DNA from 3 places in the Pontibacillus sp. ABV4_188 genome. Region 1 is predicted to be linked to each of the others. Evidence: a T-box and tRNA genes for the amino acid it is inferred to sense, from the RefSeq annotation. Region 1 holds a T-box; the other regions hold tRNA genes.
What was found. The T-box of region 1 lies ahead of serS (serine--tRNA ligase). A T-box ahead of a tRNA ligase gene usually reads a tRNA of that ligase, here a tRNA-Ser.
Positions count from the first base shown of each region.

Region 2: it has a tRNA-Ser gene. The T-box ahead of serS (serine--tRNA ligase) is inferred to sense a tRNA for this amino acid. The anticodon was not compared.
Region 3: it has a tRNA-Ser gene. The T-box ahead of serS (serine--tRNA ligase) is inferred to sense a tRNA for this amino acid. The anticodon was not compared.

Region 1 covers NZ_CM149975.1:14,519-17,705, reverse strand. Annotated here, with positions in the region: gene serS (serine--tRNA ligase) at 1-1,270, opposite strand, end outside; T-box leader at 1,332-1,557, opposite strand; gene pdxT (pyridoxal 5'-phosphate synthase glutaminase subunit PdxT) at 1,596-2,186, opposite strand; gene pdxS (pyridoxal 5'-phosphate synthase lyase subunit PdxS) at 2,208-3,092, opposite strand.
Region 2 covers NZ_CM149975.1:254,774-257,960, forward strand. Annotated here, with positions in the region: gene ACYX4O_RS01440 (Tex family protein) at 1-282, shown strand, start outside; gene cmpA (cortex morphogenetic protein CmpA) at 299-412, opposite strand; gene ACYX4O_RS01450 (SprT family protein) at 530-976, shown strand; tRNA gene ACYX4O_RS01455 (tRNA-Asn) at 1,257-1,331, shown strand; tRNA gene ACYX4O_RS01460 (tRNA-Ser) at 1,334-1,424, shown strand; tRNA gene ACYX4O_RS01465 (tRNA-Glu) at 1,435-1,509, shown strand; tRNA gene ACYX4O_RS01470 (tRNA-Asp) at 1,520-1,596, shown strand; tRNA gene ACYX4O_RS01475 (tRNA-Gln) at 1,604-1,678, shown strand; tRNA gene ACYX4O_RS01480 (tRNA-Lys) at 1,689-1,764, shown strand; tRNA gene ACYX4O_RS01485 (tRNA-Leu) at 1,782-1,866, shown strand; tRNA gene ACYX4O_RS01490 (tRNA-Leu) at 1,920-2,006, shown strand; tRNA gene ACYX4O_RS01495 (tRNA-Arg) at 2,095-2,171, shown strand; tRNA gene ACYX4O_RS01500 (tRNA-Pro) at 2,183-2,259, shown strand; tRNA gene ACYX4O_RS01505 (tRNA-Gly) at 2,276-2,349, shown strand; tRNA gene ACYX4O_RS01510 (tRNA-Ile) at 2,360-2,436, shown strand; rRNA gene ACYX4O_RS01515 (16S ribosomal RNA) at 2,547-3,187, shown strand, end outside.
Region 3 covers NZ_CM149975.1:643,372-646,558, forward strand. Annotated here, with positions in the region: rRNA gene ACYX4O_RS03255 (23S ribosomal RNA) at 1-654, shown strand, start outside; rRNA gene rrf (5S ribosomal RNA) at 931-1,046, shown strand; tRNA gene ACYX4O_RS03265 (tRNA-Asn) at 1,097-1,171, shown strand; tRNA gene ACYX4O_RS03270 (tRNA-Ser) at 1,173-1,264, shown strand; tRNA gene ACYX4O_RS03275 (tRNA-Glu) at 1,278-1,352, shown strand; tRNA gene ACYX4O_RS03280 (tRNA-Val) at 1,364-1,439, shown strand; tRNA gene ACYX4O_RS03285 (tRNA-Met) at 1,514-1,590, shown strand; tRNA gene ACYX4O_RS03290 (tRNA-Asp) at 1,663-1,739, shown strand; tRNA gene ACYX4O_RS03295 (tRNA-Phe) at 1,785-1,860, shown strand; tRNA gene ACYX4O_RS03300 (tRNA-Thr) at 1,869-1,941, shown strand; tRNA gene ACYX4O_RS03305 (tRNA-Tyr) at 1,957-2,042, shown strand; tRNA gene ACYX4O_RS03310 (tRNA-Trp) at 2,063-2,136, shown strand; tRNA gene ACYX4O_RS03315 (tRNA-His) at 2,150-2,225, shown strand; tRNA gene ACYX4O_RS03320 (tRNA-Gln) at 2,233-2,307, shown strand; tRNA gene ACYX4O_RS03325 (tRNA-Gly) at 2,317-2,391, shown strand; tRNA gene ACYX4O_RS03330 (tRNA-Cys) at 2,401-2,474, shown strand; tRNA gene ACYX4O_RS03335 (tRNA-Leu) at 2,482-2,563, shown strand; gene ilvD (dihydroxy-acid dehydratase) at 2,910-3,187, shown strand, end outside.

The sequences.
Region 1 (3,187 bases):
GAATAACGTCTTTACCACCCATGTAAGGACGAAGTACGTCCGGAACTACTACGGAACCATCTTCTTGCTGGTAATTCTCCAATATTGCTGCTACTGTGCGTCCAAGAGCTAGTCCAGAACCGTTTAGTGTATGCACAAATTCAGGCTTTCCTTTTTGATCACGACGGAAACGAATGCCTGCACGACGTGCCTGGAAATCTCCAAAATTAGAACATGATGAGATTTCACGATACGTATTATAACTAGGTAGCCAAACCTCGATGTCATATTTCTTTGCTGCAGTAAAGCCAAGGTCGCCTGTACACATGTCCATGACACGATACGGTAGGTTCAATAGCTGCAGAACCTTCTCGGCATGACCTGTTAGCTGCTCAAGTGCATCATATGACTCTTCAGGTTTCACAAATTGCACAAGCTCTACTTTATTAAATTGATGCTGGCGAATTAAACCACGCGTGTCACGACCAGCAGAACCCGCTTCAGAACGGAAACAAGCACTGAATGCCACATATTTACGAGGTAGGTCTTCAATAGACAAGATTTCTTCACGATGATAGTTCGTAACAGGAACTTCTGCTGTAGGGGCTAAGAAATAGTCCCAGTCCTCTACTTTAAAAGCATCCTCTTCAAATTTAGGAAGTTGCCCTGTACCTGTCATGCTTGTGCGATTAATCATGTATGGAGGTAGCATTTCCTCATAATCATGCTCTTCTGCATGTAGGTCCATCATAAAGCTCATTAGAGCACGCTCTAAGCGGGCGCCCAACTTTTTATAGAAAGTAAACCGACTCCCTGTTACTTTAGATGCTCGCTCAAAGTCTAAAATGTCTAATTGATCCGCCACGTCCCAGTGTGCTTTAGGCTCAAACGAAAATTCAGGAAGTTCTCCCCACTCACGAGCAACTTGGTTATCGTCCTCATCGCTTCCAACTGGTACGCTTTCGTGAGGAATATTTGGAATGGAAAGAAGAAGTGTTTCCAGACGTTCTTCTACTTCCTTTAGTTCTGTATCTAATTCTTTAATACGTTCCCCTACTTCACGCATTTCTGTAATTAGATGATCTGCATCTTTCTTTTCCTTCTTTAATGCAGAAATATCTTTAGATACCTCATTACGCTTTGCCTTTAGTTCTTCCGTTTCGCGAATTAACTCACGACGACGCTCATCAAGTTCCCCAAATGTATCTAAATCTGAAAGGTCTTCCCCACGATTTTGAAGTTTACTTTTTACTTCATCAAAATTGGTACGTAAGTATTTTAAATCTAACATGTTATTTCCTCCTTATAGATGTATACTGCATACAAAAAAACTCCCGCCCCTTAATCAATCGATTAGGGACGAGAGTTTGTATATTCCCGCGATGCCACCCTTATTGAAGGTATAAATCACCTTCCGGCTTACTTTCTAGTAACGATGCGTCAGCACCGGATATGCTTACTTATCCTTTCGGCATATCTGCTCAAGGATGGATTGGCAACGCTCCTTCACTGGTTTTCACCCACCACCAGCTCTCTGGACAAGGCCACGTTGTTACTACTTCCTATCATCACGTTTCGTATATTTGTTGTTATGAAGAAGAATAGCGAATTTCTTACTAAGATGCAAGTGTTTTCTTCGATTCTTCCACCATTTTTACAAAATGGTGGGTTAAGCGATGGTCATCTGTCAACTCCGGATGAAAAGCGCACGCGAGATAATGACCGTCCTGAGCCGCAACGATTTTATCACCTTGCTTGGCTAGAACTTCTGCTTCCTCGCCCACTTCTACAATATATGGTGCCCGGATAAAAACAGCTTCATACTCCTTCGCAACGCCCTTAATATCTATGAACGCCTCAAAACTCTCTCTTTGGCGTCCAAACGCATTTCGTTCGACCATTATGTTCATTAAACCAAGGTGCGTTTGATCTTGTCCCTGAATTTTTTCGGCTAATAAAATTAAGCCAGCGCATGTTCCAAAGATCGGCTTTCCACTTCTTCCAAACTGTTGTAAAGGCTCAAAAAAGTCATATTTATCGATTAAACGGCGCATGGTTGTGCTCTCTCCGCCGGGTAGGATTAAACCATCAATATCATTGAGTTGAGATATGCGCTTCACAATTACAGCTTGAGCTCCGCTTGCTTCTATTGAACGTACGTGCTCACGAACAGCTCCTTGTAAACCTAAAACACCAATTACAGTCATGATGCATTCCCCTTTTATCAATTACATGCTGCGATCTTGCATTCGATCGGAAGGTTGAAGCGTAGACATCTCCATCCCTTTCATAGCAGTTCCAAGACCTTTAGAAAGCTCTCCAATTCGTTTATAGTCATCGTAGTGAGTTGTTGCTTCTACTATGGCACGAGCAAATTTTTCTGGATTGTTGGATTTGAAGATACCAGAACCAACGAACACACCATCTGCACCTAGTTGCATCATTAAAGCTGCATCAGCAGGTGTTGCGATACCACCAGCAGCGAAGTTCACAACAGGAAGACGTCCTTCTTCTTTAATCTGAAGAAGAAGTTCATAAGGTGCTCCAATATTTTTAGCATAAGTCATTAGCTCATCTTCATTCATGCTGATAACTTGGCGAATTTGAGATTGAACTTCACGCATGTGACGAACGGCTTCGACGATATTACCTGTTCCAGGTTCACCTTTTGTACGAAGCATAGATGCTCCCTCACCAATACGGCGAGTTGCTTCACCAAGATTACGGCAGCCACAAACAAATGGTACAGTATAATCATTCTTCTTAATATGAAATACTTCATCTGCTGGTGTTAATACTTCGCTCTCATCAATATAGTCCACGCCCATAGACTCTAATACACGAGCTTCTACCACATGGCCAATACGAGCCTTTGCCATTACCGGGATCGATACAGCGTTCATTACCTCTTCAACGATAGTTGGGTCAGCCATACGGGCTACTCCGCCAGCTGCGCGGATATCTGCCGGTACACGCTCAAGTGCCATAACTGCAACAGCGCCAGCTTCTTCTGCAATCTTAGCTTGCTCTGCATTGACAACGTCCATAATGACGCCACCTTTTTGCATTTCTGCCATACCTCTTTTAACACGATCTGTACCAGTTCTTGACATGTTTATTCCTCCTGCTCCGAATGTGCATCATAGTTATTAAAAGAACTAAACTCTTCTAAAAATATTGTATAACAAACCACTCTAAAAGCCTACAA
Region 2 (3,187 bases), 240 kb from region 1:
GACTTACCAACTCCTTTATTAAAGAAAGACGTTCTTTCAATGGAGGATTTAAGACAAGGCATGGAGCTACAAGGTACAGTGCGTAATGTCGTAGACTTTGGCGTATTTGTAGACATTGGAGTAAAACAAGATGGTTTGGTGCATATCTCTAAACTTGCTAAACGCTTTGTTAAACATCCATTAGATGTTGTGGCAGTTGGAGATGTCGTAACGGTTTGGGTTGAAGATGTAGATAAGAAAAAAGAACGGATTGCTCTATCTATGCTAGGACCAGCTGAATAATAGAAGGAAGCACTGCTTACGAGCAGTGTTTTTTTCTATAGAAATACCAACACTGATTAAGCATCTTGATTTGATAAGAATTCTTTTCCTGGTATGCTTTCATCAGTTGTCGCTGTAACCAACTAGGCATAAAGAGCACCACCTTTCTGTTAATATGTAAAAAGCGATGTTGTCATTGAGAAAGGTATAAAGCGTTACTTTCATGTTATGCATACAAACGCCTATATGTGATAAAGGAGGGGAAACTATGGAAAATAAAGCGTTATGGAGATGGGTAGATCAGATCTCAAGAGAATGGTTTGGGAAGCCATATGAAGATGAGGTAATGATGAACAACCGTCTACGTACAACAGGTGGCCGTTACTTACCAGCTCACAGGAGAATTGAGCTGAATCCTAAATACCTATCAGAGTTAGGTGAAGAAGAATTTAAAGGGATAATCAAACATGAGTTATGCCACTATCACCTTCATATAGAAGGGAAGGGTTATCAACATCGTGACCCAGAATTTAGAGCCTTATTAAAAAGAACGGGGTCTCCGCGATTTTGTAAGGCGTTGCCTTCCCAATATAGAGAGCCTAACCATATCTATCAATGCAAGGAGTGTGGGTATACTTATAAACGACTAAAAAGGGTGAATACAACGAAGTATAGGTGCGGGAAATGCAAAGGGAAGTTAAAAAAGATAGAATAATGTATTGACCTTGGACGAGCCACGTGTTAAATTATTATAGCCGTCATCGATACGGCACTTTAACCGAATAACTGATTTTAATTTTTTTCGGGAATGTTATTGACACTCATTAAAATGTGTTGTAACATATAAAAGTCGCAAAGGAAAACAAAAAAGAACTCATTCAAACCGAATGAAATTCTTTAAAAAAATCCTTGCAAACAAAAACAATATCTGATAAAGTATTTAATTGTCGGCGAAACAAAACAAGCCGAAAAACAAATGCTTCATTAATTCTTATTCCAACGTAGCTCAGTGGTAGAGCTATCGGCTGTTAACCGATCGGTCGCAGGTTCGAATCCTGCCGTTGGAGCCAGTGGAGAAGTACTCAAGTGGCTGAAGAGGCGCCCCTGCTAAGGGTGTAGGTCGCGTAAGCGGCGCGAGGGTTCAAATCCCTCCTTCTCCGCCATTTCTTACCTGGCCCGTTGGTCAAGTGGTTAAGACACCGCCCTTTCACGGCGGTAACACGGGTTCGAATCCCGTACGGGTCACCATTTAGTTTTTGGTCCGGTAGTTCAGTTGGTTAGAATGCCTGCCTGTCACGCAGGAGGTCGCGGGTTCGAGTCCCGTCCGGACCGCCACTTATATTGGCCCATAGCCAAGCGGTAAGGCAACGGTTTTTGGTACCGTCATGCGCTGGTTCGAATCCAGCTGGGCCAGCCATTATTACGAAGAGCCATTAGCTCAGTTGGTAGAGCATCTGACTTTTAATCAGAGGGTCGGAGGTTCGAATCCTCCATGGCTCACCATTGTTTTTTCACACCGTGCGGGTGTGGCGGAATTGGCAGACGCGCTAGACTTAGGATCTAGTGTCTCTCGACGTGGGGGTTCAAGTCCCTCCACCCGCACCATTATTAATGCAAGCGATCTTCGCTAACAAGCGTGTAAAGCTCATAATTGATGAGCGGTCGTGGCGGAATGGCAGACGCGCTAGGTTGAGGGCCTAGTGGGGGTTCACCCCGTGGAGGTTCAAATCCTCTCGACCGCACCATTGAAGTCACAAAGAAATTTAAAAAAAGTTCTTGCATTGATAAAATAGACGTGATATAATAAATCTTGTCGCTTCAAAAAAACAACATGCGCCCGTAGCTCAATTGGATAGAGCGTTTGACTACGGATCAAGAGGTTAGGGGTTCGACTCCTCTCGGGCGCGCCATTTTCTTTCTGCGGGAAGTAGCTCAGCTTGGTAGAGCACATGGTTTGGGACCATGGGGTCGCAGGTTCGAATCCTGTCTTCCCGACCATCGGAAAACTTTATATGCGGGTGTAGTTTAGTGGTAAAACCTCAGCCTTCCAAGCTGATGTCGTGGGTTCGATTCCCATCACCCGCTCCATTATTAATATGGGCCTGTAGCTCAGTTGGTTAGAGCGCACGCCTGATAAGCGTGAGGTCGGTGGTTCAAGTCCACTCAGGCCCACCAGAAGAAACATTTGATCTTTGAAAACTGAACGAAACAACATGTAACGTCAATGTCTTTAAATTATTTTTTAAAGCCAGTAATCATTTATTTGATGCTAGGCAAACTCTAACTTTATGGAGAGTTTGATCTTGGCTCAGGACGAACGCTGGCGGCGTGCCTAATACATGCAAGTCGAGCGCGTGAATCAACATGATCCCTTCGGGGTGATTGTTGTGGATCGAGCGGCGGACGGGTGAGTAACACGTGGGCAACCTACCCATGAGATCGGGATAACTCCGGGAAACCGGAGCTAATACCGAATAACCCAGTGAACTGCATGGTTCACTGGTAAAAGGCGGTTTCGGCCGTCACTCATGGATGGGCCCGCGGCGCATTAGCTAGTTGGTAAGGTAACGGCTTACCAAGGCGACGATGCGTAGCCGACCTGAGAGGGTGATCGGCCACACTGGGACTGAGACACGGCCCAGACTCCTACGGGAGGCAGCAGTAGGGAATCTTCCGCAATGGACGAAAGTCTGACGGAGCAACGCCGCGTGAACGATGAAGGTCTTCGGATCGTAAAGTTCTGTTGTTAGGGAAGAACAAGTGCCAGAGGAAATGCTGGTACCTTGACGGTACCTAACCAGAAAGCCACGGCTAACTACGTGCCAGCAGCCGCGGTAATACGTAGGTGGCAAGCGTTGTCCGGAATTATTGGGCGTAAAGCGCGCGCAGGCGGTTTCTTAAGTCTGATGTGAAAGCCCACAGCTCA
Region 3 (3,187 bases), 630 kb from region 1:
ACTGGGGCGGTCGCCTCCCAAAAAGTAACGGAGGCGCCCAAAGGTTCCCTCAGAATGGTTGGAAATCATTCGCAGAGTGCAAAGGCACAAGGGAGCTTGACTGCGAGACCTACAAGTCGAGCAGGGACGAAAGTCGGGCTTAGTGATCCGGCGGTACCGCATGGAAGGGCCGTCGCTCAACGGATAAAAGCTACCCCGGGGATAACAGGCTTATCTCCCCCAAGAGTCCACATCGACGGGGAGGTTTGGCACCTCGATGTCGGCTCATCGCATCCTGGGGCTGTAGTCGGTCCCAAGGGTTGGGCTGTTCGCCCATTAAAGCGGTACGCGAGCTGGGTTCAGAACGTCGTGAGACAGTTCGGTCCCTATCCGTCGTGGGCGTTGGAAATTTGAGGAGAGCTGTCCTTAGTACGAGAGGACCGGGATGGACGCACCGCTGGTGCACCAGTTGTTCCGCCAGGAGCACAGCTGGGTAGCTACGTGCGGAAGGGATAAGTGCTGAAAGCATCTAAGCATGAAGCCCACTTCAAGATGAGATTTCCCATCACTTCGAGTGAGTAAGATTCCTTGTAGACGACAAGGTTGATAGGTCGGAGGTGGAAGCGTGGTGACACGTGCAGCTGACCGATACTAATAAATCGAGGACTTATCTATCTAAAGCGCAAACGACCGCTTAGACCCGTACGGATAAGACAGATCTTCGGAAAAGGCGATTAGCCTTTGGAAAGAAGATGACTTATACGCTAGGGTCTGGGAGTTGGAGCTGGAAGCCAGTTCAAGCGCAAACACGTGATCAGGCACGATGTCGTAATTCTTATCTAGTTTTGAAGGTACTTAGAAAAAAATCTAATATACCTCTTGACTTTCCTTCCGAAACAAGATAAAATATAACTTGTCGTTGAAAAGACGAGGAAGAAATTCAATAAAGAGTCTGGCGGTTTTGGCGAAGAGGTCACACCTGTTTCCATGCCGAACACAGAAGTTAAGCTCTTCAGCGCCGATGGTAGTCGGGGTTTCACCCCCGCAAGAGTAGGACGCCGCCAGGCAAGTCACTTTATTGACTTTGATCAAAAGGCAAACGGTCTTTTGACATGATTCCAACGTAGCTCAGTGGTAGAGCTATCGGCTGTTAACCGATCGGTCGCAGGTTCGAATCCTGCCGTTGGAGCCATGGAGAGCTGTCCGAGTGGCCGAAGGAGCACGATTGGAAATCGTGTAGGCCCAAACACGGGTCTCGAGGGTTCGAATCCCTCGCTCTCCGCCACTAACTTTTCATTGGCCCGTTGGTCAAGTGGTTAAGACACCGCCCTTTCACGGCGGTAACACGGGTTCGAATCCCGTACGGGTCACCACTTAATATCATGGAGGATTAGCTCAGCTGGGAGAGCACCTGCCTTACAAGCAGGGGGTCGGTGGTTCGAGCCCGCCATCCTCCACCATTTTTAAAAAATGCAATGCACATGATCATTGCAAACATCATATAATTGAATATGCAATAAGTATTCAACATTATCGCGGGGTGGAGCAGTCTGGTAGCTCGTCGGGCTCATAACCCGAAGGTCGCAGGTTCAAATCCTGTCCCCGCAACCAATTTAAATTTGTACTACGTCGAAAAGACTTCTTCGAATTACAAATGATGGTGTATCTTTAGGCACAACTAATGGTCCGGTAGTTCAGTTGGTTAGAATGCCTGCCTGTCACGCAGGAGGTCGCGGGTTCGAGTCCCGTCCGGACCGCCACTTTTCAATTAAATATTTTTTTGTTACTGTAAAGTACATAAGACTGGCTCGGTAGCTCAGTCGGTAGAGCAACGGACTGAAAATCCGTGTGTCGGCGGTTCGATTCCGTCCCGAGCCACCATGTTTTGTGCAGGCCTAGCTCAATTGGTAGAGCAACTGACTTGTAATCAGTAGGTTGGGGGTTCAAGTCCTCTGGCCTGCATACTTTAAAAAACGTGGAGGGGTAGCGAAGTTGGCCAAACGCGGCGGACTGTAAATCCGCTCCCTCTGGGTTCGCAGGTTCGAGTCCTGCCCCCTCCACCATTATAATTACTACAGTAAGTAGGGGTATAGTTCAACGGTAGAACAGCGGTCTCCAAAACCGCCGATGTGGGTTCGATTCCTACTACCCCTGCCAATTTCATTTTATGGCGGATGTGGCGAAGTGGTTAACGCACCGGATTGTGGCTCCGGCATTCGTGGGTTCGATCCCCATCATTCGCCCCATAAATATTGGCCCATAGCCAAGCGGTAAGGCAACGGTTTTTGGTACCGTCATGCGCTGGTTCGAATCCAGCTGGGCCAGCCAAGAGTTTTCGCGGAAGTAGTTCAGTGGTAGAACACCACCTTGCCAAGGTGGGGGTCGCGGGTTCGAATCCCGTCTTCCGCTCCATTTTTATATGGCGGCATAGCCAAGTGGTAAGGCAGAGGACTGCAACTCCTTTACCACCGGTTCGAATCCGGTTGCCGCCTCCATTCATATGCCGGTGTGGCGGAATTGGCAGACGCGCACGACTCAAAATCGTGTTCCTCACGGAGTGTCGGTTCGAGCCCGACCACCGGTATCGTAAAACTTAACATTGTAATGGAAATCGCTAACGAAAGCGATTTTTTTATATGTCTAATTTGTTTAGGACTTATAGGTACAAAATCATTTATAAATTTCTCTAATCTCCGTTAACATAACGGGGATTTTTTTTATTTTAGTAGAAAGACTCTATTAATACACACATCAAAATGGCTATAAGATAATTTTTACCCCTGTCTCCCTCTACCTTGCATTTACTCTATACATAAATTGCTTTAAACACATATTAATTATTTACGAAATAAAAAAATTTTTCTGAAAAAAACATTGAAGATTAAAGTAAAGAGTCCTATAATTATGCGAAAGAAGAGGTGGGATTTTGAATGACAAAAGATTTGCGAATAAATAGTAAAGTATTTAGTGAAAGTGCAATGAGAGCACCGAACCGGGCCATGCTTCGTGCTGTTGGTGTTACAGATGATGACTTTAAAAAGCCGATGATTGGTATTGCAAGTACATGGAGTGAAGTAACTCCATGTAATATACACCTAGATGATTTAGCCATCCGTGCAAAGAAAGGTGCCCAAGAAGCAGGAGGGCTACCCTTAATCTTTAATACTATTACTGTATCGGATGGTATCTCTATGGGGACACAGGGAAT